One region of the Microbacterium sp. JZ37 genome, then DNA from elsewhere that is predicted to be linked to it. Evidence: predicted binding sites of a transcription regulator. Region 1 holds the regulator's gene; each other region holds the start of a gene.
What was found. Region 1 encodes HrcA, which represses chaperone genes, less so after heat shock. Its sites were predicted from a motif close to TTNGCACTCGNNNNNNNCGAGTGCNAA; they were not measured.
Positions count from the first base shown of each region.

Region 2: GC092_RS15980 (Hsp20/alpha crystallin family protein) is a predicted target of HrcA. The motif match lies at 1,971-1,997, and genes of this name have one in related genera.
Region 3: groES (co-chaperone GroES) is a predicted target of HrcA. The motif match lies at 4,515-4,541, and genes of this name have one in related genera.

Region 1 covers NZ_CP045253.1:1,722,152-1,729,130, reverse strand. The annotation lists gene GC092_RS07840 (16S rRNA (uracil(1498)-N(3))-methyltransferase) at 1-10, opposite strand, end outside; gene dnaJ (molecular chaperone DnaJ) at 16-1,122, opposite strand; gene hrcA (heat-inducible transcriptional repressor HrcA) at 1,177-2,217, opposite strand; gene hemW (radical SAM family heme chaperone HemW) at 2,320-3,537, opposite strand; gene GC092_RS07820 (DUF1990 domain-containing protein) at 3,537-4,187, opposite strand; gene lepA (translation elongation factor 4) at 4,215-6,065, opposite strand; gene GC092_RS07810 (ExeM/NucH family extracellular endonuclease) at 6,237-6,979, shown strand, end outside.
Region 2 covers NZ_CP045253.1:3,458,909-3,465,887, forward strand. The annotation lists gene GC092_RS15970 (CCA tRNA nucleotidyltransferase) at 1-220, opposite strand, end outside; gene GC092_RS15975 (DUF7059 domain-containing protein) at 366-1,889, opposite strand; gene GC092_RS15980 (Hsp20/alpha crystallin family protein) at 2,071-2,508, shown strand; gene GC092_RS15985 (helix-turn-helix domain-containing protein) at 2,780-3,106, shown strand; gene GC092_RS15990 (IS3 family transposase) at 3,103-3,951, shown strand; gene galK (galactokinase) at 4,020-5,216, opposite strand; gene galT (galactose-1-phosphate uridylyltransferase) at 5,213-6,361, opposite strand; gene GC092_RS16005 (LacI family DNA-binding transcriptional regulator) at 6,448-6,979, shown strand, end outside.
Region 3 covers NZ_CP045253.1:2,598,823-2,605,801, reverse strand. The annotation lists gene GC092_RS12065 (APC family permease) at 1-220, shown strand, start outside; gene GC092_RS12060 (GNAT family N-acetyltransferase) at 217-684, shown strand; gene tsaB (tRNA (adenosine(37)-N6)-threonylcarbamoyltransferase complex dimerization subunit type 1 TsaB) at 736-1,389, shown strand; gene rimI (ribosomal protein S18-alanine N-acetyltransferase) at 1,386-1,883, shown strand; gene tsaD (tRNA (adenosine(37)-N6)-threonylcarbamoyltransferase complex transferase subunit TsaD) at 1,880-2,947, shown strand; gene GC092_RS12040 (hypothetical protein) at 2,944-3,288, shown strand; gene GC092_RS12035 (class I SAM-dependent methyltransferase) at 3,292-4,479, opposite strand; gene groES (co-chaperone GroES) at 4,627-4,923, shown strand; gene rarD (EamA family transporter RarD) at 5,088-6,032, shown strand; gene GC092_RS12020 (hypothetical protein) at 6,310-6,979, shown strand, end outside.

The DNA.
Region 1 (6,979 bases):
GCAGCGCCATGGGCCCTAGCCGCGGAACCGGTCGCGGAGCTTCGAGAACAGCCCCTGGTGGAACTCGGCCAGGCGCGGCGCGGGCGCCTTCGTGCGCCGCGCGAGCTCCTCGAGGAGCTGACGCGTGCGATGATCGACCTTCGTCGGCGTGACGACCTGGACGCCCACGCGCAGGTCGCCGCGACGCGAGGTGCGCAGCCCCGTGATCCCGCGCTCCTTGATCGTCAGCACCTCGCCCGACTGGATGCCAGGGCGCACCTCGACCTCGACCTCGCCGTCGAGCCCGGCGATGGTCGTCGTCGTGCCGAGGATGGCGTCGGTCATCGACACCTCGAGGGTTGCGAGCAGGTCGTCGCCGTCGCGGCTGAACACCCGGTGCGGGGCGACCGTGACCTCGACGTACAGGTCGCCGTTCGGGCCGCCGGCGGGGCCCACCTCGCCCGAGCCCGGCAGCTGCAGACGCAGGCCCGTCTCGACGCCCGCGGGGATGTCGAGCGACACGGTGCGGCGCGAGCGCACGCGGCCCTGGCCGCCGCAGGTCGCGCACGGGTGCGGGATGACGGTGCCGTAGCCCTGGCACGCGCCGCAGGGCTGCGACGTCACCATGTTGCCGAGGAGGCTGCGCACCTGGCGCTGCACGTGGCCCGTGCCGCCGCAGATGTCGCACGTCGCGGGGCTCGTCCCCGGCTGGCAGCAGGACCCCTGGCAGGTCTCGCAGAGCACAGCCGTGTCGACCTCGATGTCGCGGTGCGTGCCGAACACGACATCGCCGAGCTCGAGCGTCACGCGGACGAGCGCGTCCTGTCCGCGCTCTCGGCGCGAGCGCGGCCGACCGCCGCGACCGCCGCCCGAGGCGCCGAAGAACGTCTCGAAGATGTCGCCGAATCCGCCGAAGCCCGCGCCGCCGAACGGCGACTCGTCGCCGCCCATGTCGTAGCGGCGGCGCTGCTCGGGGTCGCTGAGCACGTCGTACGCGTGCGTGACCGACTTGAACTCCTCCGCGGCCTCGGGCGCGGGGTTCACATCCGGGTGCAGGCGACGCGCGAGCTTGCGGTACGCCTTCTTGATGTCCTCCTGCGACGCGTCCTTCGACACGCCGAGGGTCTCGTAGTGATCAGCCACATCAGCCTTCCTGCGGGCGTCGTGCGCCCGTGTTCCGATCCGTCGGGCGACGCGTCAGCGCCGGCCCTCGTCCTCGTCCAGCAGCCTCGTCAGGTAGCGGGCGACCGCCCGCGCCGCAGCGAGGTTGCGGGGGTAGTCCATGCGCGTGGGCCCCATGATGCCGATGCGCGCCGCGCCGACGGCCGAGTCGTACTCGCTCGCGACGATCGACGCCTCGGAGAGCCCGAAGGCCGCGTTCTCGCGGCCGATGCTCGCCGAGAGACCCTGCTCGTCGGCGACCATCTCGCTCATGAGCCGCAGCAGCGTCACCTGCTCCTCGATCGCCTCGAGGAGCGGATGGATGCTGCCGCGGAAGTCCTGCTCGCGCTTCGCGAGGGTCGCCGAGCCCGCCAGCACGAGGCGGTTCTGGCGGAACTCGTCGAGCTCCTCGGCTGCCGCCTGCGCGATCCTGTGCAGCGCGCGATCGACGGCGCTGACGGGAGCGGCAGCGAGCTCGGCGCCGCGCTGCAGCTGCTCGGCCGCGTCGGCCACGGAGCGGCCGGCGAGGAGGGGCACGAGGCGCGCGGCGACCCGCTCGATCGACTCCGCGTCGAGCTCGTCGGCAAGGCTCGTGATGCGCTGCGACACGCGACCGGTGTCGGTCACGATGATGACGAGCACGCGGCGGCCGTCGAGCGGCACGAGCTGCACGTGCGTCACGCTCGCCCGGGCGAAGGACGGGTACTGCACGAGCGCGACCTGTCCGGTGAGCTGCGTGAGGAGGCGGACGGTGCGCGCGAGGAGGTCGTCGAGGTCGGCCGGGTCGCCCAGGAACGACGCGATCGCCGACCGCTGGGCCGATGACAGCGGGCGCAGCTCGGCGAGGTGGTCGACGAAGACGCGGTAGCCCTTGTCCGTCGGAACGCGGCCCGACGACGTATGCGGTTGGGCGATGAGCTCCTCGTCCTCGAGGAGCGCCATGTCGTTGCGGATGGTCGCCGCCGAGACGCCGAAGGAGTGCCGCTCGACGATGGAGCGGCTGCCGACCGGCTCGTGCGTGTCGACGTAGTCCTGCACGATGGCCCGGAGCACCTGCAGTCCGCGGTCGCTGACCATGTGCGCGCTCCTCTCCTGGCACTCGATGTCTCGGAGTGCCAGTCTACCGACCCGAGGCCGGGAACGGCATGCGCGCCGGCCGCCTGCGGGGCTCGGCCGACCTCAGTCCGTGAGTGCCCGCACCACGGCGTCCGCGAGAAGGCGGCCGCGGAGGGTGAGCACGATCCGCCCGCGGAGCGCCGCCCCGGGCTCGATGAGGCCGTCGGCGATGAGGCCGGCCACCGCACGCCGCGCGTCATCCGGCAGCGCGTCGATCGCGAGCCCCTCGCGGATGCGGCTGTGCAGCAGCACGCGCTCGAGCTGCTGCGCGGCCGCGTCGGGGCGCTCCCGACCGGCGGCCGGCGACTCCCCCGCGGCGAGCCGCTGCGCGTACGCGGCGGGATGCTTGACGTTCCACCAGCGCAGACCCGCGACGTGGCTGTGCGCACCCGGACCGAAGCCCCACCAGTCGGCGCCGCGCCAGTACGCGAGGTTGTGGCGCGAGCGACGGCCGTCGCCGCGCGCCCAGTTCGACACCTCGTACCACGCGAAGCCCGCGTCGGCGAGCATGCGGTCGGCGAGCTCGTACATGTCGGCCTGGAGGTCGTCGTCGGGCGCGGGCACCTCGCCGCGGCGGATCTGCCGCGCGAGCTTCGTCCCGTCCTCGATGATGAGCGCGTACGCCGAGATGTGGTCGGGTTCGAGCGCGAGCGCGGCCTCGAGCGACGCGCGCCAGTCGTCGATCGACTCGCCGGGGGCGCCGTAGATGAGGTCGACGCTCACGTCGAGCCCGACCGAGCGCCCTGCCTCGACCGCCGTCCGCACGTTCGACGGCGTGTGCGTGCGATCGAGCGCCGCGAGCACGTGCGGCACGGCCGACTGCATGCCCACCGACATGCGGGTGACCCCCGCCCGCGCGAGCTCCTCCGCGACCGCGGCAGTCACCGTGTCGGGGTTCGCCTCGACGGTGATCTCCGCGCCGTCCGCGATGCCGAACGCGCCGCGCACGCCCTCGAGCATGCGCGCGAGGTCGCCGGCGGGCAGCAGCGTCGGCGTGCCGCCGCCGAAGAACACCGTCTGCGCGGGACGCAGCGCGCCCGCCTCGGCGAGCACGTCGCGCGCGAGCGCGACCTCGCGCAGGAGGACGTCGGCGTACTCGTCCTGTCGGGCTCCGCGCAGCTCCTCGGAGGTGTAGGTGTTGAAGTCGCAGTACCCGCAGCGCACCCGGCAGAACGGCACGTGCAGGTAGACGCCGAGATCCGTCGCCGGATCGATCGGGAGATCGCGCGGGAGGCGGCCGTCGGCGGGAGCGGGATCGCCGACGGGGAGGGCGCCGGCCATCAGGAGCCGGTGTGGAACAGCGGCGAGATCGCGCGGAGGTACCCCGCGAAGAGCGCCTTGCGACGGCGGCGCACGAGCGTCTTGAACAGGCGGTTCCAGAAGGTCATGGGGCGGTCGAACGCGCGCACCTCGAACCACACCTCGTCGTTCTCGCGCCACTCGATCATGAACGACTCCTCGCCGCTCACGACCGAGTCGCCGACCGTGCCGAGCGCGAAGCCCACGCGACGCGCCTCCTCGATCACGAAGATGACCCGCAGCTCGGCGTCCGCGCGCGAGCCGCCCACCTTGCCGTGCACGGTGACGGTCGTGCCGGCCCCGACGTACGGCGTTCCGTCCGCGTCGAACCGCTGGTCGGCATCCGATCGGCTCGGCGCGACGGCGTTGCCCGCCTCGTCGAAGCTGACGCCCGTGTAGGTCGGGCCGGGAGCGGGCCGGACGTCGCTCAGCGTGAGCCCCGCGCCCTTCAGCGCACCCCACGACAGAAGGGCGTCGACCGCGGTGCGGAAGCGCTCCTCGCCGCTGCCGATCCGCCAGGCGGATGCCGCGGGGATGCTGTGCTCCGGCGGGTACTGGAGCAGGTCAGGAGCCTGCGTCGCCCCGACGGCGGCATAGTCGACCGTCTCGTCTCGGAAGGTCTCCCGGCGCATGGTGTCCACCCTAACCGCAGCCCCTGGCTACTTCCCGGCCTTCGACTCGACGTCTCCGGAGAGCGCGGCGATGAAGGCCTCCTGGGGCACCTCGACCCGGCCGACCATCTTCATGCGCTTCTTGCCCTCCTTCTGCTTCTCGAGCAGCTTCCGCTTGCGCGAGATGTCGCCGCCGTAGCACTTCGCGAGGACGTCCTTGCGCATCGCGCGGATGTTCTCGCGCGCGATCACGCGCGCGCCGATGGCGGCCTGGATGGGCACCTCGAACTGCTGGCGCGGGATGAGCTTGCGCAGGCGCTCGGTCATCGTCGTGCCGTAGGAGTAGGCCTTCTCGCGGTGGACGATCGCACTGAACGCGTCCACGCGCTCGCCCTGGAGGAGGATGTCGACCTTCACGAGGTCGGCCTCCTGCTGGCCCTCGGGCTCGTAGTCGAAGCTCGCGTAGCCCTGCGTGCGGCTCTTGAGCTGGTCGAAGAAGTCGAACACGATCTCGCCGAGCGGCATCGTGTACTTCAGCTCGACGCGCTCCTCGGAGAGGTAGTCCATGCCGAGCATCGTGCCGCGGCGCTGCTGGCACAGCTCCATCACGGTGCCGACGTACTCCTTGGGCGCGAGGATCGAGGCCTTGACGATCGGCTCGGACACTGCCCCGATCTTGCCGTCGGGGTACTCGCTGGGGTTCGTGACGACGATCTTCTCGCCGGTCTCGGTCGTGACCTCGTAGACGACGCTGGGCGCCGTCGTGATGAGGTCGAGACCGAACTCGCGCGAGAGCCGCTCGGTGACGATCTCGAGGTGCAGGAGCCCCAGGAAGCCGCACCGGAATCCGAAGCCCAGGGCGACGGATGTCTCGGGCTCGTACGCGAGCGAGGCATCCGAGAGCTTGAGCTTGTCGAGCGCCTCGCGGAGGTCGGGGTAGTCGCTCGCGTCGATCGGGTAGAGCCCCGAGAACACCATCGGCTTCGGGTCGGTGTAGCCGGGAAGCGGCTCGGTCGCGGGAGTGCGCTGGTTGGTGACCGTGTCGCCGACCTTCGACTGGCGGACGTCCTTCACGCCGGTGATGAGGTACCCGACCTCGCCGACGGAGAGGCCCTTCGAGGGCGTCGGCTCGGGGCTGGAGACGCCGATCTCGAGGAGCTCGTGCGTCGCGCGCGTCGACATCATCTGGATGCGCTCGCGCGGAGAGAGGCGCCCGTCGACCATCCGCACGTAGGTGACGACGCCGCGGTAGGCGTCGTAGACGGAGTCGAAGATCATCGCGCGGGCGGGTGCGTCGGCGTCGCCCCGGGGTGCCGGGATCTCGGCGACGAGGCGGTCCAGCAGCTCCTCCACGCCCTGACCGGTCTTGCCCGACACGCGCAGGACGTCGGCCGGGTCGCCGCCGATGAGGTCTGCGAGCTCCTTGGCGAAGCGGTCGGGGTCGGCCGCGGGGAGATCGATCTTGTTGAGCACGGGGATGATCGTGAGGTCGTTCTCGAGCGCGAGGTAGAGGTTCGCGAGCGTCTGCGCCTCGATCCCCTGCGCGGCGTCGACGAGCAGCACCGCGCCCTCGCACGCCGCGAGCGAGCGCGAGACCTCATAGGTGAAGTCGACGTGCCCCGGCGTGTCGATCATGTTCAGCGCATAGGTGTCGCCGTCGAGCTGCCACGGAAGCCGCACCGCCTGGCTCTTGACGGTGATGCCGCGCTCGCGCTCGATGTCCATCCGGTCGAGGTACTGCGCGCGCATGTCGCGGTCGGACACGACGCCGGTGAGCTGCAGCATGCGGTCGGCGAGCGTCGACTTGCCGTGATCGATGTGAGCGATGATGCAGAAGTTGCGGATGCGCTCAGGCGGTGTCGCGGCAGGCGGGAGCGGAGTCGTGGCACGAGGGGACATATCCGTCTGATTCTACGGGCCGCGCGCCGTCGCGCGTGCCCGGGTCGCCGCGCGACGCGCCGCCGCTTCCGCGCGAGATCCCGGTAACCGGCCGTTCATGCGACGACGATTGCCTGACATCCTCCCGTGCGGCGACCGCCGCGCCCTCCTGCACATCCGAAGGAGACCATCGTGCAGCAGTCCTCTCCCCCGCGCCGCACCCGGCGCCTGTGCGCCGCGGCAGCGACCGCATCGGTCGCGGCCGCGCTGCTCGCCCCCGTCGCGGCTCATGCCGCCGTCTCTCCCGGCGACGGCGTCCTCATCAACGAGGTGTACGGCGGCGGCGGCAACAGCGGCGCCGCATTCAGCCGGGACTTCGTCGAGATCGTGAACACGACCGACGCCCCGCAGAGCCTCGCCGGCTGGAGCGTCCAGTACGCCTCGGCGACGGGCGCGACGTGGCAGGTCACGCCGCTCGGCGATGTCGTGCTGCCGCCCGACGAGACGCTCGTGGTCGGGCAGGCCTACGGCTCGAACACCGCCCTCCCCGACGTGGAGGCGGATGTCGACGGCGGCATCGCGATCAGCGGATCCCAGGGCAAGGTGGCGCTCGTCTCGCAGGTGACGCCGCTGTCGGGCGCGACCGGCCTCGCGACGGCCGCGCCCGTCGTGGACTACGTGGGCTGGGGCGGCGCGACCGACTTCGCCGGCTCCGCAGCGCCCGCCACGACGAACGCGACGGCGATCGCCCGCACGGGAGGCGCGAACACGGCCGACAACGGCGCGGACTTCGTCACGGGTGCGCCCACGCCCGAGCCGCTCGGCGGCGACACGACGCCCACTCCCACTCCCACGCCCACTCCGACGCCCGGGGAGCCCGTCGAGATCGCGGAGATCCAGGGCACCGGCGACGCCTCGCCCCTCGTCGGCCAGAC
Region 2 (6,979 bases), 1.7 Mb from region 1:
CGGAGGACACCGGCGTGACGATCCGCAGGATGTCGTCGGGGCGCGCGTCGGTCGTGAAGTCGAGGTCGTTCGTCGTCCGCCCGAGGAGGGCGTCGCGCACGGGTCCGCCGACGACCGCGAGGCCGTGGCCCGCATCGGCGAACGCCTGCGCGAGGGTCGCGACCACGGGCGACGCCGCGAGGTCGCCGAGGCGCGCGAGACCGGCGGCCATGTTGAGCATGGCTTCCAGGGTACCGGGCGGTCGCAGGGCGGCCCCGAGACTAGCGTCCGTCGTCGAGGCCAGCGCCGGGTGCACTGGTCTCGACGACGAGCGCTAGTCTCACGGACCGGGAGGCCGGGGCCGGGCCCGGGGGCCGGGGGCGGGGTCAGGCGGGGGCGAGGAAGCCGTCGAGGACGAGCTCGCGGACGGCGGGCAGGAGCCCCGCACGCAGCGCGTCCTCGTCCGTCTCGAGCAGCTGCGCGAGCGCCGCGACGATCTGCCCCAGGGCGAGCTCCCCGTCGCACGCGCCGACGAGCGCGGCGAGCGCCGGGTCGGCCTGCGCGGAGCGCCCGAAGCCGCCGCCCTGACGCAGCTCGATCACGCTGGGGTCCGCGGCGCCGGGGAGGTGGTGACGCGACTCGGTGACGTCGGGCGCCGCCCGCAGGCGCAGGGCGAGCAGCTCGGCGTCGGGGAGCGGCGCGATGCGGTCGTGCGCCGCGAGCACCGCCGCGAGATGCGTGCCGAGCGCGCCCTCCGACGGGATCGCCTGCGTGACGCGCTCATAGCGCGCGAGCCGCGGCGCGCCATCCGCTCTCCTCAGGAGCACGTAGCCGAAGCCGATCGCCGTGACGCCTCGCTCGGAGAAGTCGTCGAGCCAGGCGTCGAGGAGTCGGTCGTGCGCGGGGCTGCCAGGGGTCGTGCCGCCGTCGCGGATCCACATCTCGGCGTAGGCGATCGGGTCGAGCTCCTCGCGCTCGATCACCCACGCCTCGAGAGCGACGTCGGACGCCTCGACCCACGCGCGCATGCGGTCGAGCCCGGGCACGCCGTCCTTCGTCTCCCAGTTCGCGAGGAACTGCGCGGTTCCGCCCGGAGCGAGGTGGCGGCCGACGCCCGCGACGACCTGCTGCACGAGCGCGTCGCCGACGAGCCCTCCGTCGCGGTACTCGTACTCGGGCACGCCCGTGACCCGCGGCGTGATGACGAACGGCGGATTCGACACGATGCGGTCGAACACCTCGCCGGCGACGGGGTCGAACAGCGACCCGGCCCGCGTCTCGATGCCCGTCGCGCCCGCGAGCGCCGCGTTCAGCCCCGCGAAGCGGAGGGCGCGCCGGGAGATGTCCGTCGCGACGACCCGGTCGGCGAAGCGACGGGCGCGCAGGGCCTGGATGCCGCACCCCGTGCCGAGGTCGAGGACCGTCCGCACGGGAGTCGGAAGCTGCAGACCGGCCAGCGTGAGGGATGCTCCGCCCGCGCCGAGCACGTGATCCTCCGCGAGCGCGCCCCCGCCCAGGGCGATCTCGTCGAGATCGCTCGCGAGCAGCCACTCGCCCGGACCGCGGTCGTCGTGGAAGGACTGGGGGCGGATGACCGCGAGCGGCGCGACCACGTCGGCGTCGACCGCGGCGAGTCCGAGTGCGACGAGCCCGCTGGCGCCGACCCGGGGGAGCGCGGCGTCGACCGCGGCGAGCGGCTGCCCGACGCCGAAGACGAGCAGCCGCGCGAGGACGGCGAGCGCGTCGTCGCGCTCGCGGATGGCCCGGAGGGCGGGGGCGCGGAGCCCGCGCCCGATCGCGTCATCGGCCTCGACTCCCCACATCGCGCGCAGCGCCTCGGATCGGAACCGCGCGGCCGAGAGGTCGGCGGCGAGGTCGCGGCACAGGGCGGGATCGGGGCGCGGGGTCACCCGACCATTCAACCGCGCGCTCGTGTCATCCGCTTCCCCGCGCCGCTCCGAGCGAGCTCGAAGGGAGCTCACAGCGCACTTTTAGCACTCTCCCCCTGAGAGTGCTAATTTGAAACATGAGTCGATGCGACTCAAGGTGATGTTGCGAACAGCGCCGAGCGAACAGAGGAGGACGATCACGATGGCGATGTTCTTCGATCCGTTCCGTGAGTTCGACCGGGTGGCCGAGCAGCTCTTCGACCGCCAGGGCCCCCGCCTCATGCCGATGGATCTCTACCGCGACGGAGACCACTACGTGCTGAGCGCCGACCTTCCCGGCATCGATCCCGGAAGCGTCGACATCGATGTCGACGGCCAGCTCCTGACCATCCGCGCGCAGCGGACGGGCCGCAGCGAAGAGGGCGTGAAGTGGATCACGCGCGAGCGGCCGACGGGCGCGTACATGCGTCAGCTGAACCTCGGCCAGGGCATCGATACCGAGCGCATCACGGCGACCTACGAGAACGGCGTGATGAGCGTGCTCATCCCGATCAGCGAGAAGGCGAAGCCGCGCAAGATCGAGGTGCAGCGCTCGGGCGACAGCAGCCAGACGCTGACGGCCCCGGAGCTCACCTCCTGATCCCCCGGATCATCCGCGCGCACAGGGAGAGGGGCAGATGCGATCGTGAACTGCTCCCTGGAAGTTGGACTGTTGAATTCAGTTCCGACTTCCAGGGAGCAGTTTCATGCATCCACGTAGTTCACTGTCCGATGACCAGCGGGAGGCGGCGGTAGCGTTGTTCGAGGTCGGGTGGGGTCCGGATGCGGTCGCCACGCGACTCGAATCGCGTCTGAATCCGGTGCGCCGGCTCTATGACCGGTGGCGGGTGCGTGAGGGTAGGACATTGCTGATGAAGCCGACGAAGGCGTCGTACTCGTTCGAACGCAAACTCGAGATCGTCACCCGGTTCCTCGCCGGCGAGACCAAGGCGGAACTGGCTCGCGAGTTCGATCTGTCGTCTCCGAAGCTGATCGAGACGTGGGCGCGGAGATACCGGAACGAGGGCGAGGACGCGCTGCGCCCCAAACGCACGGGCAGACCACCCGAACGGAACGCTGACCCGAGCGAGGCGACTGAGCTGGAGCGGTTGCGGCGGGAGAACGCGCGGCTGCAGGCGCAGGTCGCGTACTTGGGAAAATTGCGGGCCTTGATGGAGCAGCAACGACGGTCAAAGTGAACGCCGTCGTGACCCTCAAGGCAGAACACTCCCTCACCGACCTGCTCGCCGCGGCCGGGCTTGCCCGGTCGACGTTCTTCTATCACCAGGCCCGCCGCGACGCCCCGGACCCGTATGCGGAGCTGAAGGCCGCGATCACGGACGTGTTCACCGTGAACAAGGGCCGTTACGGGTATCGGCGCGTGCACCGTGTGCTGGTGCACGACGGGTGGCAGATCGATCGCAAGACCGTGCTGAAGCTGATGCGTCAGCTCGGTCTGGCCTCCACATCCCGCCGGAAACGGCGGTATGTGTCCTACCAGGGCGAGGTCGGGCAGATCGCCGAGAACATCCTGGACCGTGATTTCACGGCCGAGACGATGAATGAGAAGTGGGTCACGGATGTGACCGAGTTCCGCGTCGGCGACGAGAAGCTCTACCTGTCGCCGGTGATGGACCTCTGCAACCGGGAGATCATCGCGTACTCGACCAGCCGGTCCCCGAACCTGAACCTGACGAACAGCTCGCTGTCCGCGGCGATCGCAACACTCGAGCCCGGGCAGCACCCGCTGGTGCACTCCGACCAGGGATTCCAGTACCAGCACCGCTCCTGGCGGGCGCTGCTCGCCGACGCCGGCGCAACACAGTCGATGTCCCGCAAGGGCAACTGCTTCGACAACGCGGTCATGGAGAACTTCTTCGGCCACCTCAAGGAAGAGTGCTTCCACCACGTCCGCTACCTCAGCATCGAAGCCCTCGACACCGCACTGCACGACTACATCCGCTGGTACAACAACGACCGCATCACCGAACGACTCGAGGGCCTGAGCCCGGCGCAACACCGGACCCAGACCCTCGCAGCCTAGGCTTCAACTAGACCAGTCCAACAAACGCGGACCAGTTCATCGCATCTGCCCCTCTCCCTGTGCGCTGGCTACGCGTCGCGACGCGCGCCCTCCGACGGCGTCACCGTGAAGGTGTGCGGCGCCCGGAAGCCGCGTTCCGCGAAGGCCGCATGCGCCGCCTCGGCGACGACGTCGACCCGATCGGCGTCCACGAGCGCGATCGCCGCGCCGCCGAAGCCGCCGCCGGTCATGCGCGCGCCGATCGCGCCCGCCGCGAGCGCAGCCTCGACGGCGGTGTCGAGCTCGGGGACCGAGATCTCGAAGTCGTCCCGCATCGACGCGTGCGACGCGACGAGGAGATCGCCGATGGCCCGCGGCCCGGCCGTGCGCAGCGTGGCGACGGTGTCCAGCACACGCTGGTTCTCCGTCACGATGTGCCGCACCCGGCGGAAGGTCACCTCGTCGAGCGTCTCCGCGGCGCGCGCGAGGTCGTCGACCGACAGGTCGCGCAGCGAGGGCACCCCCATGTCGGCCGCGCCCTTCTCGCACGAGGCCCGGCGGTCGCGATAGCCGCCCGTCGAGTGCGCGTGCGTGACCTGCGTGTCGATGACCAGCAGGGCGAGCCCCTCCCGGGCGAAGCCGAGGTCGACGGACTCCGTCGCGAGGGTCCGGCAGTCGAGGAACGTCGCGGCGTCGGGCCGGCCGAGCGTCGACGACACCTGGTCCATGATGCCCGTCGGCGCGCCGACCGCCTCGTTCTCCGCCGTCCGCCCGATCTTCGCGATCGAGAGGCCGTCGAGCCCGAGCTCCCACAGATCGCTGAGCGCCGATGCCGTCGCCCCCTCGATCGCCGCCGACGAGGACAGTCCCGCGCCGACCGGCACGTCCGATGCGAGGGCGATGTCGAGGCCGCCGACGTCGGATGCGCTGCGCCCGGTCGCCGCGAGGGCGGCCCAGGCGACGCCGAGGGGATAGGCGGCCCACTCGGGCACCGATCCGCTCTGCACGGCGTGACCCGCTGCGCCGTCGAAGGTGGCCGCGAGCGCGTCGATCGACAGCTCGAACGGGGCCCGGTCGAGGGTCGAGATGACCCGGAGAATGCGGTCGCCTCGCATGCCGACCGCGGCATACGTGCGGTGCTCGATCGCGAACGGGAGCACGAAGCCCTCGTTGTAGTCGGTGTGCTCCCCGATGAGGTTGGCGCGCCCCGGCGCCGACCAGACGCCCGCCGGCTCTCCGCCGGTGAGCGGGCGGAGCAGCTCGATCGCCTCGTGCTGCGCGGTCATGCCCCCACCGCCTCGCGCAGTCGCTCTGCGGTCTGCTCGGGCGGGACATCCCCGATCCACGCTCCCATGGCGGCCTCCGATCCGGCGAGGTACTTGAGCTTGTCGGCCGCGCGACGCGGCGAGGTGAGCTGCAGGTGCAGGCGCGCCGTGTCCCTCGCGACGTCCACGGGCGCCTGATGCCACGCCGCGATGTACGGCGTGGGGGTGTCGTAGAGACGGTCGACGCCCCGCAGCAGACGCAGGTACACCGAGGCGAGCTCGTCGCGCTCGGCGTCCGTGAGAGCGGCGAAGTCGGGAGCGTGGCGCCGTGGCGCGAGGTGCACCTCGACGGGCCATCGCGCGGCGAACGGCACGTACGCGATCCAGTGCTCGGCCTCGAGCACGACGCGGGGGCCCTGCTGCTCGAAGGCGATGATCCTCTCGAACAGATCGGCGCCCTCGCGCTCGATGGCCTGCAGCAGGAGCTTCGTGCGCGGCGTGATGTAGGGGTACGCGTAGATCTGGCCGTGGGGATGGTGCAGCGTCACGCCGATCTGCTCGCCCCGGTTCTCGAACGGGAAGACCTGGCGGATGCCCGGCAGGGCCGAGAGCGCGGCGGTGCGGTCTGCCCATGCCTCGATGACGGTCCGAGCGCGGGTCTCCGTCTGCGTGCCGAAGGAGCCCTCGCGCTCGGGGCTGAAGCACACGACCTCACAGCGGCCGACCGACGTGCGGCTGCGGCCGAGCCCCGGCGCGTCGAGGTCGTCGAGGCCGAGCGGCGGGTCGACGGCGGCGGGCGCGTCCCCCGTGGCGACGTCGAGTGCCGGGCCGAACGACGGCGACTTGTTCTCGAAGACCGCGACGTCGTAGAGGCTCGGCACCTCCGACGGGTTCGTCGGCGTCTGCGGGGCGAGCGGGTCGAGCTCGGCCGGCGGCAGGAACGCCCGGTTCTGGCGCGCGGCGGCGACCGAGATCCAGTCGCCCGTGAGCACGTCGCGACGCATCGTCGCCGTCTCGGGCCGCGGACCGAGCTCGCGCTCGTCGATGCGCCGCTCCTCGGGCAGCGTCGTGCCCGGGTCGTCGTAGTAGATGAGCTCGCGCCCGTCGGCGAGACGCGCGACGCGCTTGACCACGCCGGCGCCCAGCGTCGTCCCCGGTGCCACCATGGCTCCTCCGTTCCTGCGCGATGCCGCGCGTGTTGACGTCAACATGGATGGTAGTGCAAAGTGGGTCGCAGGAGAAGGGAGACCCCATGGCGCAGGTGTCGGCCGCCGACGTCGCCCGACTCGCCGGGGTCTCGGGCCAGACCGTCTCGCGCGTCGCCAACGGATCTCCTCGCGTCGACCCGACGACCCGCGCGCGGGTCGAGGCCGCCATGGCTCAGCTCGGCTATCGGCCGAACCGCACCGCGCGCGCCCTGCGGACCGGCCGCACCCGCACGATCGGCGTCGTCGTGCGCACGCTGGCCTCGGTCGGCAACACCCGCATGCTCGAGGCCGTCACGCAGGCCGCGTCGGCCCGCGACCACGCCGTCCTCGTGGTGACGCTCTCGGAGGACGCCGAGCGCGCCGACACGGCGTTCGCGGCGCTCGCCGACCACGGCGTCGACGGCGCCGTGGTCCTCAACGAGGCGACACCGAGCATCCACGAGGCCGCGGAGCCCGGGTTCCCCGTCGTCGCGGTCGACGCCGACACGAGCGAGCGGTTCACCGTCATCTCGTCGGATCACGCCGGCGGCGCCGAGAGCGCCACCGCGCACCTCCTCGCGCAGGGGCACGCCTCCG
Region 3 (6,979 bases), 880 kb from region 1:
CCTCGGTGCCGTGACGTGCCTCGCGCTCATGACGCAGCTCTCGGGCGGCACCTGGATCGCGTTCGGCTGCTGGATGGCCGTCGGCATCGCGATCTACCTCGCCTACGGCCGGAGGCACTCGCGGATCGGGGCGCTCGACGAGCGCGCCTACCGTGCGGCGATCGCGGGCGAGGCGAGCGGCTTCCGCGCCGCGCCCCGCGCTGGCAGACTTCCGGGATGACGCTCACCCTCCGCGATATGGACCCCTCCCGGCTGCCCGCCTGGATCGACCGCAGCCGCGACGCGTATGCCGACGAGCTCATGGCGGCCGGGGAGGCGCCCGACGTCGCACGCGAGAACGCGCAGAAGAGCGTCGAGCGCGCCTTCCCCGACGGGCAGCTCGTCGCCGGCCACCGCGTGTTCGACGTCGTCGAGGGCGACGAGGTCGTCGGGTGGCTGTGGATCGGGCCCGATCCGAGCCCGGATGACACCGCCTGGTGGGTGTGGGACATCCAGATCCACGAGGCGCACCGCGGTCGCGGGCTGGGCCGGGCCGCCATGCAGCTCGGGGAGGAGCACGCCCGCTCGCAGGGAGCGCGGTCGATCGGGCTCAACGTGTTCGGCTCGAACACCGCCGCCCGGCGTCTGTACACGTCGCTCGGGTTCGAGATCAGCGCCATCCGGATGCACAAGACCCTCGACTGAGGGCGCGCGTTCCCGGCATTCCGTGACCGGCGGGAAACTACGCTGGAGAGCATGATCCTGGCCGTCGACACCTCCATCGGCTCGGGCGCGGCCGTCGTCGCGCCCGACGGCGAGATCCTCTCGGAGGCCGAGAGCGAGAACGCCCTCGGCCACGCCGAGGTGATCGGCACGCTCCTCGAGCGCGCGCTCGCCGACGCGGGCGTCGGGCCGGACCGCATCACGCATGTCGCCGCGGGAATGGGGCCGGGGCCCTTCACGGGCCTCCGCATCGGCATCGCCGCCGCGCGCGCCTTCGCCCTCGGCCGCGATGTTCCCGTGCTCGGCATCGCGAGCCACGACGCGGTCGCCGCGGAGCTGACGATCGCCTTCCCGACCGGCGGATTCGCCGTCGCGACCGACGCGCGCCGCAGGGAGAACGCCATCTCGATCTACGGCGACCTCGACGGATGGGGTCTGCCGCGCCGCATCGCCGGACCCGAGCTGCGCCCGCGCGACGCCGACCTCTCCGCTGACCCGCTGCTCGCGCCGCTGCGCGACCTCGACGGCGACCGGTTCGTTCTCGCCACGCGCATCCCGATCGGCGCGCTGGGTCGGCTCGCGGCCATCCGCCTCCGCGCGGGCGAGACGCGCGGCGTGACCGAGCCGCTCTATCTGCGCTCGCCCGACGTCACGGCGCCCGCGCCGCGGAAGCGGGTGGGCTCGTGAGCATCCGCGAGGCGACCGTCGCCGACCTCGACGCGATCATGGCGCTCGAGCGCAGCGCGTTCCCGACCGACGCCTGGAGCGAGGGCATGATGCGCGAGGAGCTCGCGTCGGAGCACGCGCACTACCTCGTGCTCGAGCAGGCGGGTCAGGTCGCGGGCTACGCCGGTCTGCGATCGCTCCCTGGCGCGAAGGACGCGGATGTCCAGACGATCGCGATCGCCGAGAGCGCGCGCGGCCGCGGGCAGGGCAGGGCGCTGCTGCGTCTCCTCCTCGAGGAGGCCGATCGCCGCCGCGTGCGCGAGGTGTTCCTCGAGGTCCGCGCCGACAACCCGGTCGCCCAGGCGCTCTACGCCAGCGAGGGGTTCGCCGAGCTCGGCCGGCGCCCGCGCTACTACCAGCCCGACGACGTCGACGCGATCGTCATGAAGCTCGACGTCCCCGCGTGGCGCGCCGCGCGCATCCCCGACCCGACCGATGCAGGAGCCTGCTCATGAACCGCGCCGAACCCCTCGTGCTCGGCATCGAGACGAGCTGCGACGAGACCGGTATCGGGATCGTCCGCGGCCGCACCCTCCTGTCCAACACGATCGCGAGCAGCATGGACGAGCACGCGCGCTTCGGCGGCGTCGTGCCCGAGGTGGCCGCCCGCGCGCACCTCGAGGCGCTGCAGCCGGCGATCGAGCAGGCCGTCGCCGAGGCGGGCATCCGGCTCGCGGATCTCGACGCCGTCGCGGTCACGAGCGGGCCGGGCCTGGCCGGTGCGCTCATGGTGGGGGTCGGCGCCGCCAAGGCCCTCGCCGTGTCGCTCGGCAAGCCGCTCTACGCCGTGAACCACCTCGTCGGGCACATCGCGGCCGACATCCTCGCCGACGACAGCGAGCCGCTCGAGTACCCGACCGTCGCCCTGCTCGTCTCGGGTGGACACACCTCGCTGCTGCTCGTCCGCGACCTCACGAGCGATGTCGAGCTGCTCGGCGAGACGGTCGACGACGCGGCGGGGGAGGCCTTCGACAAGGTCGCACGGATCCTCGGACTGCCGTACCCCGGCGGCCCGGAGATTGATCGCGCGGCCGTCGGCGGCGATCCCGACGCCATCCGCTTCCCCCGCGGCCTCTCGCGCGCGAGCGACCGCGAGAAGCACCGCTGGGACTTCTCGTTCTCGGGCCTCAAGACCGCCGTCGCGCGGTGGACCGAGCAGCGCGAGGCCGAGGGCGAGGACATCCCGATGGCGGATGTCGCGGCGAGCTTCCGCGAGGCCGTCGTCGACGTGCTCGTGACGAAGGCACTGGATGCGTGCGCGGAGCACGACGTGCCGCGACTGCTCCTCGGCGGGGGCGTGATCGCGAACCGCCGTCTCCGCGAGGTCGCTCTCGCGCGCGCCGAGGCCGCGGGCGTGACCGTCCGGATCCCGCCGCTGCGGCTCTGCACCGACAACGGCGCGATGATCGCCGCGCTCGCCTCCGAGCTCATCCAGTCGGGCCACGAACCCTCGACGCTCGCGTTCGGAGCGGACTCGACCCTGCCCGTCACCGACATCCAGGTCGCGCGCAGACCATGACCGAGCCGGAGGACGCGGCGCAGCTCGACGACGACGAGCTGCTGAACGCGGTGCCCTCCCGCTCCGACCGGCCGCGCCGCCGGGTCTCGCTCTCGAGCCCGTCGCTCGTGCTCGGGATGTTCGCGCTCACGATGTCGTGGTTCACGCCGTGGGTCGCGCCGCTCGCGCTCATCGCCGTCGTGCTCGCGGTCATCGCGCTCGTCCGCCGACATGCCGACCGGGCCCTCGCTTGGTGGGGGTTCGGGTTCGGCGTCGTGGCGATCGCCTACTGCGGCGTCTGGGCGCTCTGGATCCTCGGCCAGCTCGGCGAGGCGCCCGTCATCGAGCTGCCGGCCGCGTAGCCGCTACACGCGGTCCGCGAGGATGGCGGCGCGCCGCCCGCCGATGCGCGTCATGAAGAGCGTCGCCGATCCGTCGCCGCGCAGATTGAGCTTCTTCCGGAGGAGCGCCGGATCGACGTCGACGCCGCGCTTCTTGATCTCGAGGGTGCCGATCCCGCGGGCGCGGAGCGCCTTCGCGAGCGCCTTGACGTCGGCGGGAAGCGTCTCGCGGACGCGGAACGACGAGACGAACGGCGTCGTCAGCGCGGCGTCGCCCGTGAGATAGGCGATGCCGGGAGCGATCGGGCCGGCCTCGAGCGACCGGGCGACCTCGCCGACGAGGCGCGCGCGGATGACGGCGCCCTCGGGCTCGTGCAGGAACGCCCCGAGCTCGTGCACCGGCTCGTCCTCGGTGTCGGCGGGAGCGGTGAGCTCGTGCGACGCGTCGCCGCGGATGACGAGCGCGGCCCGTCGCACGCCGTCGCGCGCGAGCGCCCCCGACCAGAGCACGAGCTCGACGGTCGACCCGTCGACGCTCACCCACTGCGCCTCGACCTCGTCAGGGATCGCCTCGCGGTCGTGAGCCGGCCCGAGCTTCATGCCCACGGGCATCCGCTCGCCGAGCGCGTGCGCCCAGTCGAGCGCCGGGGAGTAGTCGGATGGCGCGACCCGGCGGGTCTCGGAATGACCGCTCGTGCGACGCGCGGGGTCGAGCCAGACCGCGTCCCAGCCGGAGAGGTCGACCTCCTCTGCGCGCTCGGAGCGCACCTCCACGGCATCCCCGAACGGCCGCAGGTTGTAGGCCGCGAGGGCCGCCGTCACAGGGTCCGCGTCGACCGCGAGCACGTCCATCCCGACGCCGGCGAACGCGAGCGCGTCGCCGCCGATGCCGCAGCCGAGGTCGGCCACGCGCTCGATTCCCGCCGCGCGCATGCGCCCTGCATGGTGCGCGGCCACGGCCATCCGCGTCGCCTGCTCGACCCCCGCGCGGGTGAAGAGCATGCGCGCCGCGAAGGGGCCGAACTTCGCCTCGGCCCGCGACCGCAGACGCACCTGGCCGACGACCGCCGAGACGAGGTCGGGGGAGTGGCCCGCGGCCCGGAGGCGCGATACCGTGCGGGCGACATCCGCCGTCGTCTCCACGGGGTCCAGCGCGTCGAGCAGGGCCAGGCCCTCGGCGGTCAGCAGCGCGTCGAGTTCTCCCTGCTCCATGCGTCCATTCTCGCGTGTCATCCTGTGTCCTCGAATTGGCACTCGCGTTGCGGGAGTGCCAGGTCCCGCCCTACACTGGCGTTAGCACTCTCGTCATGAGAGTGCGAACTGAGTCTTCCGTCGAAGCAACGAAAGAAGAGGTACACCGTGTCGGTTTCCATCAAGCCGCTCGAGGACCGCATCGTCATCAAGCAGGTCGAGGCCGAGCAGACCACCGCCAGCGGTCTGGTCATCCCCGACACCGCCAAGGAGAAGCCCCAGGAGGGCGAGGTCGTGGCCGTGGGCCCCGGCCGCATCGACGACAACGGCAACCGCGTTCCGCTCGACGTCGCCGTCGGCGACCGCGTCCTGTACAGCAAGTACGGCGGGACCGAGGTCAAGTTCGGCGCCGACGAGTACCTGGTGCTCTCGGCCCGCGACGTGCTCGCGGTCGTCGTCCGCTGACGACACGCCTTTCCTGGAGGGCCCGGCGCTTCGGCGTCGGGCCCTTCTGCATGCGCGCGATCCTGCCGAGGCTGCCGCGGTCTGGCAGGAATGCGCCGGAGGATGACCGCCGCGGCACCGTCCCGGCCGCCCTCGCGAGCCACCTGCCGACCTAGGCTGGATCGGTGACCACGCTCTCCGCCACTGGATCCTCGGAACGCGAGCGGGCGCTCGGCACGGGGTACGGCTTCAGCGCCTACCTGCTGTGGGGTGTGCTCCCGCTCTACTTCGTCTTCCTCGCGCCGACCGGCCCCTGGGAGGTCGTCGCCTGGCGCGTGCTCCTCTCGCTCGTCTTCTGCGCCATCCTGCTCACCGTCGCGCGCGGATGGGGCCGGATGATCGCCGTGCTGCGGAACCCCCGTCTCGCGCTGTGGACCGCGATCGCCGGCGTCCTCATCTACGTCAACTGGCAGACCTTCCTCATCGCGACCCTCACCGGGCACGTCGTGGAGTCGAGCCTCGGGTACTTCATCAACCCGATCACGACGGTCGTCCTCGCGGTGCTCGTGCTGCATGAGCGGCTGCGCCCCGCGCAGTGGGCCGCGGTCGGCATCGCGGCCGCGGCGGTGGTCGTGATCGTCGTCGGATACGGCTCCGTGCCGTGGATCGCGCTCATCCTCAGCACGTCGTTCGGCCTCTACGGGCTCGTCAAGAACCGGATCGGCGGCGCGGTCGACGCGGTCAGCGGCCTCGCGCTCGAGACGATGTGGCTCGCGCCGGTCGCAGTCGTGCAGCTCGTCGTCGTCGCGGCGACGGCGGGGCTGACCTACGGAACCGTCAGCACGCTGCACACCGTGATGCTGTCGCTCGCGGGCGTCGCCACGGCCGTGCCGCTGTTGCTCTTCGCGGCAGGCGCCCGGCGCATCTCGCTGACGGCGGTGGGGCTCCTGCAGTTCATCGCGCCGATCCTGCAGTTCCTCGTCGGCGTCGTCGTGCTCCACGAGCCCATGCCGCTCGAGAGGTGGATCGGCTTCGGCATCGTCTGGGTCGCGCTCGTCGTGCTGAGCGTGGACATGATCCGGCACGCGCGTCGCCCCCGTCCGGCCCTGGAGCCCGAGCCCGTCGCCTGAGGTCGGGTTTCTGGGGCGGGGTCGCTCAGTGGTCCCGACCGCGGTCTTCGCCTGCTGAGGGTCACGGATTCGGATGGCCGGGGCTGGTGTGCGCGTGTCGTGCGCAGGAGGCGACTCCAGCACCACCGGTCCGATTCCCGTGACCGTTGCTGCGGGTCGTGCATTTCGGGAAAACGCTTCCTCTCCTGACTGACGCGTCGCTACTCTGCGAGTCAGTCGCCGTCCGCCGCGTCAAAGAGGACGCGGATCGCGGGCGGCGTGTCGAAGGGGACCCATCTTGAGACATGCTCACGCGCGGCGGCGCAGCCGCGCCATCCTGTCCGCGCTCGCGACGACCATCCTCTGCATCGCGGGACTGGCTCTCGCCGCGCCGGCCCATGCTGCCGGCACGAGCTGCACCGGCTCGACCGTGCACGGGGCAGCAGTGCAAGACGGCAGCACCTGGCGCGCGTATCGCGGCTCGACCCTCCTGTGGGAGGGCGCCGACATGCTCACGGCCATCAACACAGCCATCTCCGGCCTCGACGCGGGGAGGACGAGCAAGCAGCGCGTGGTCGTCAACGGATCGGGGACGATGAGCGCGAACGCCCGGATCACGATGCCGAGCTACACCACGCTCGAGTCCTGCGGCACGATCAACGTCACCGGCACCGGATCCGGGAATGTCGCGGGTGTCTACATGCGCGGTGCGCACGACATCGAGATCGCGCGGCTGCACCTGACGGGAACCCCGGTGTACGGGATCTTCGCGCGGAACGTCGACAACCTCCGCCTGCGCGACATCGACATGCGACTGAGCGGCGGCCTCGGCGTGCGCATCGACAACCTCGGCGACACGAGCGTGTACGCGAAGAACATCGTCATCGACAGCGTCTACGTCTCGGGCGCGGGGTCGCACGCCGTCGAGACATACGGCGTCGATGGCCTCACGGTCGGCACCGTGACCG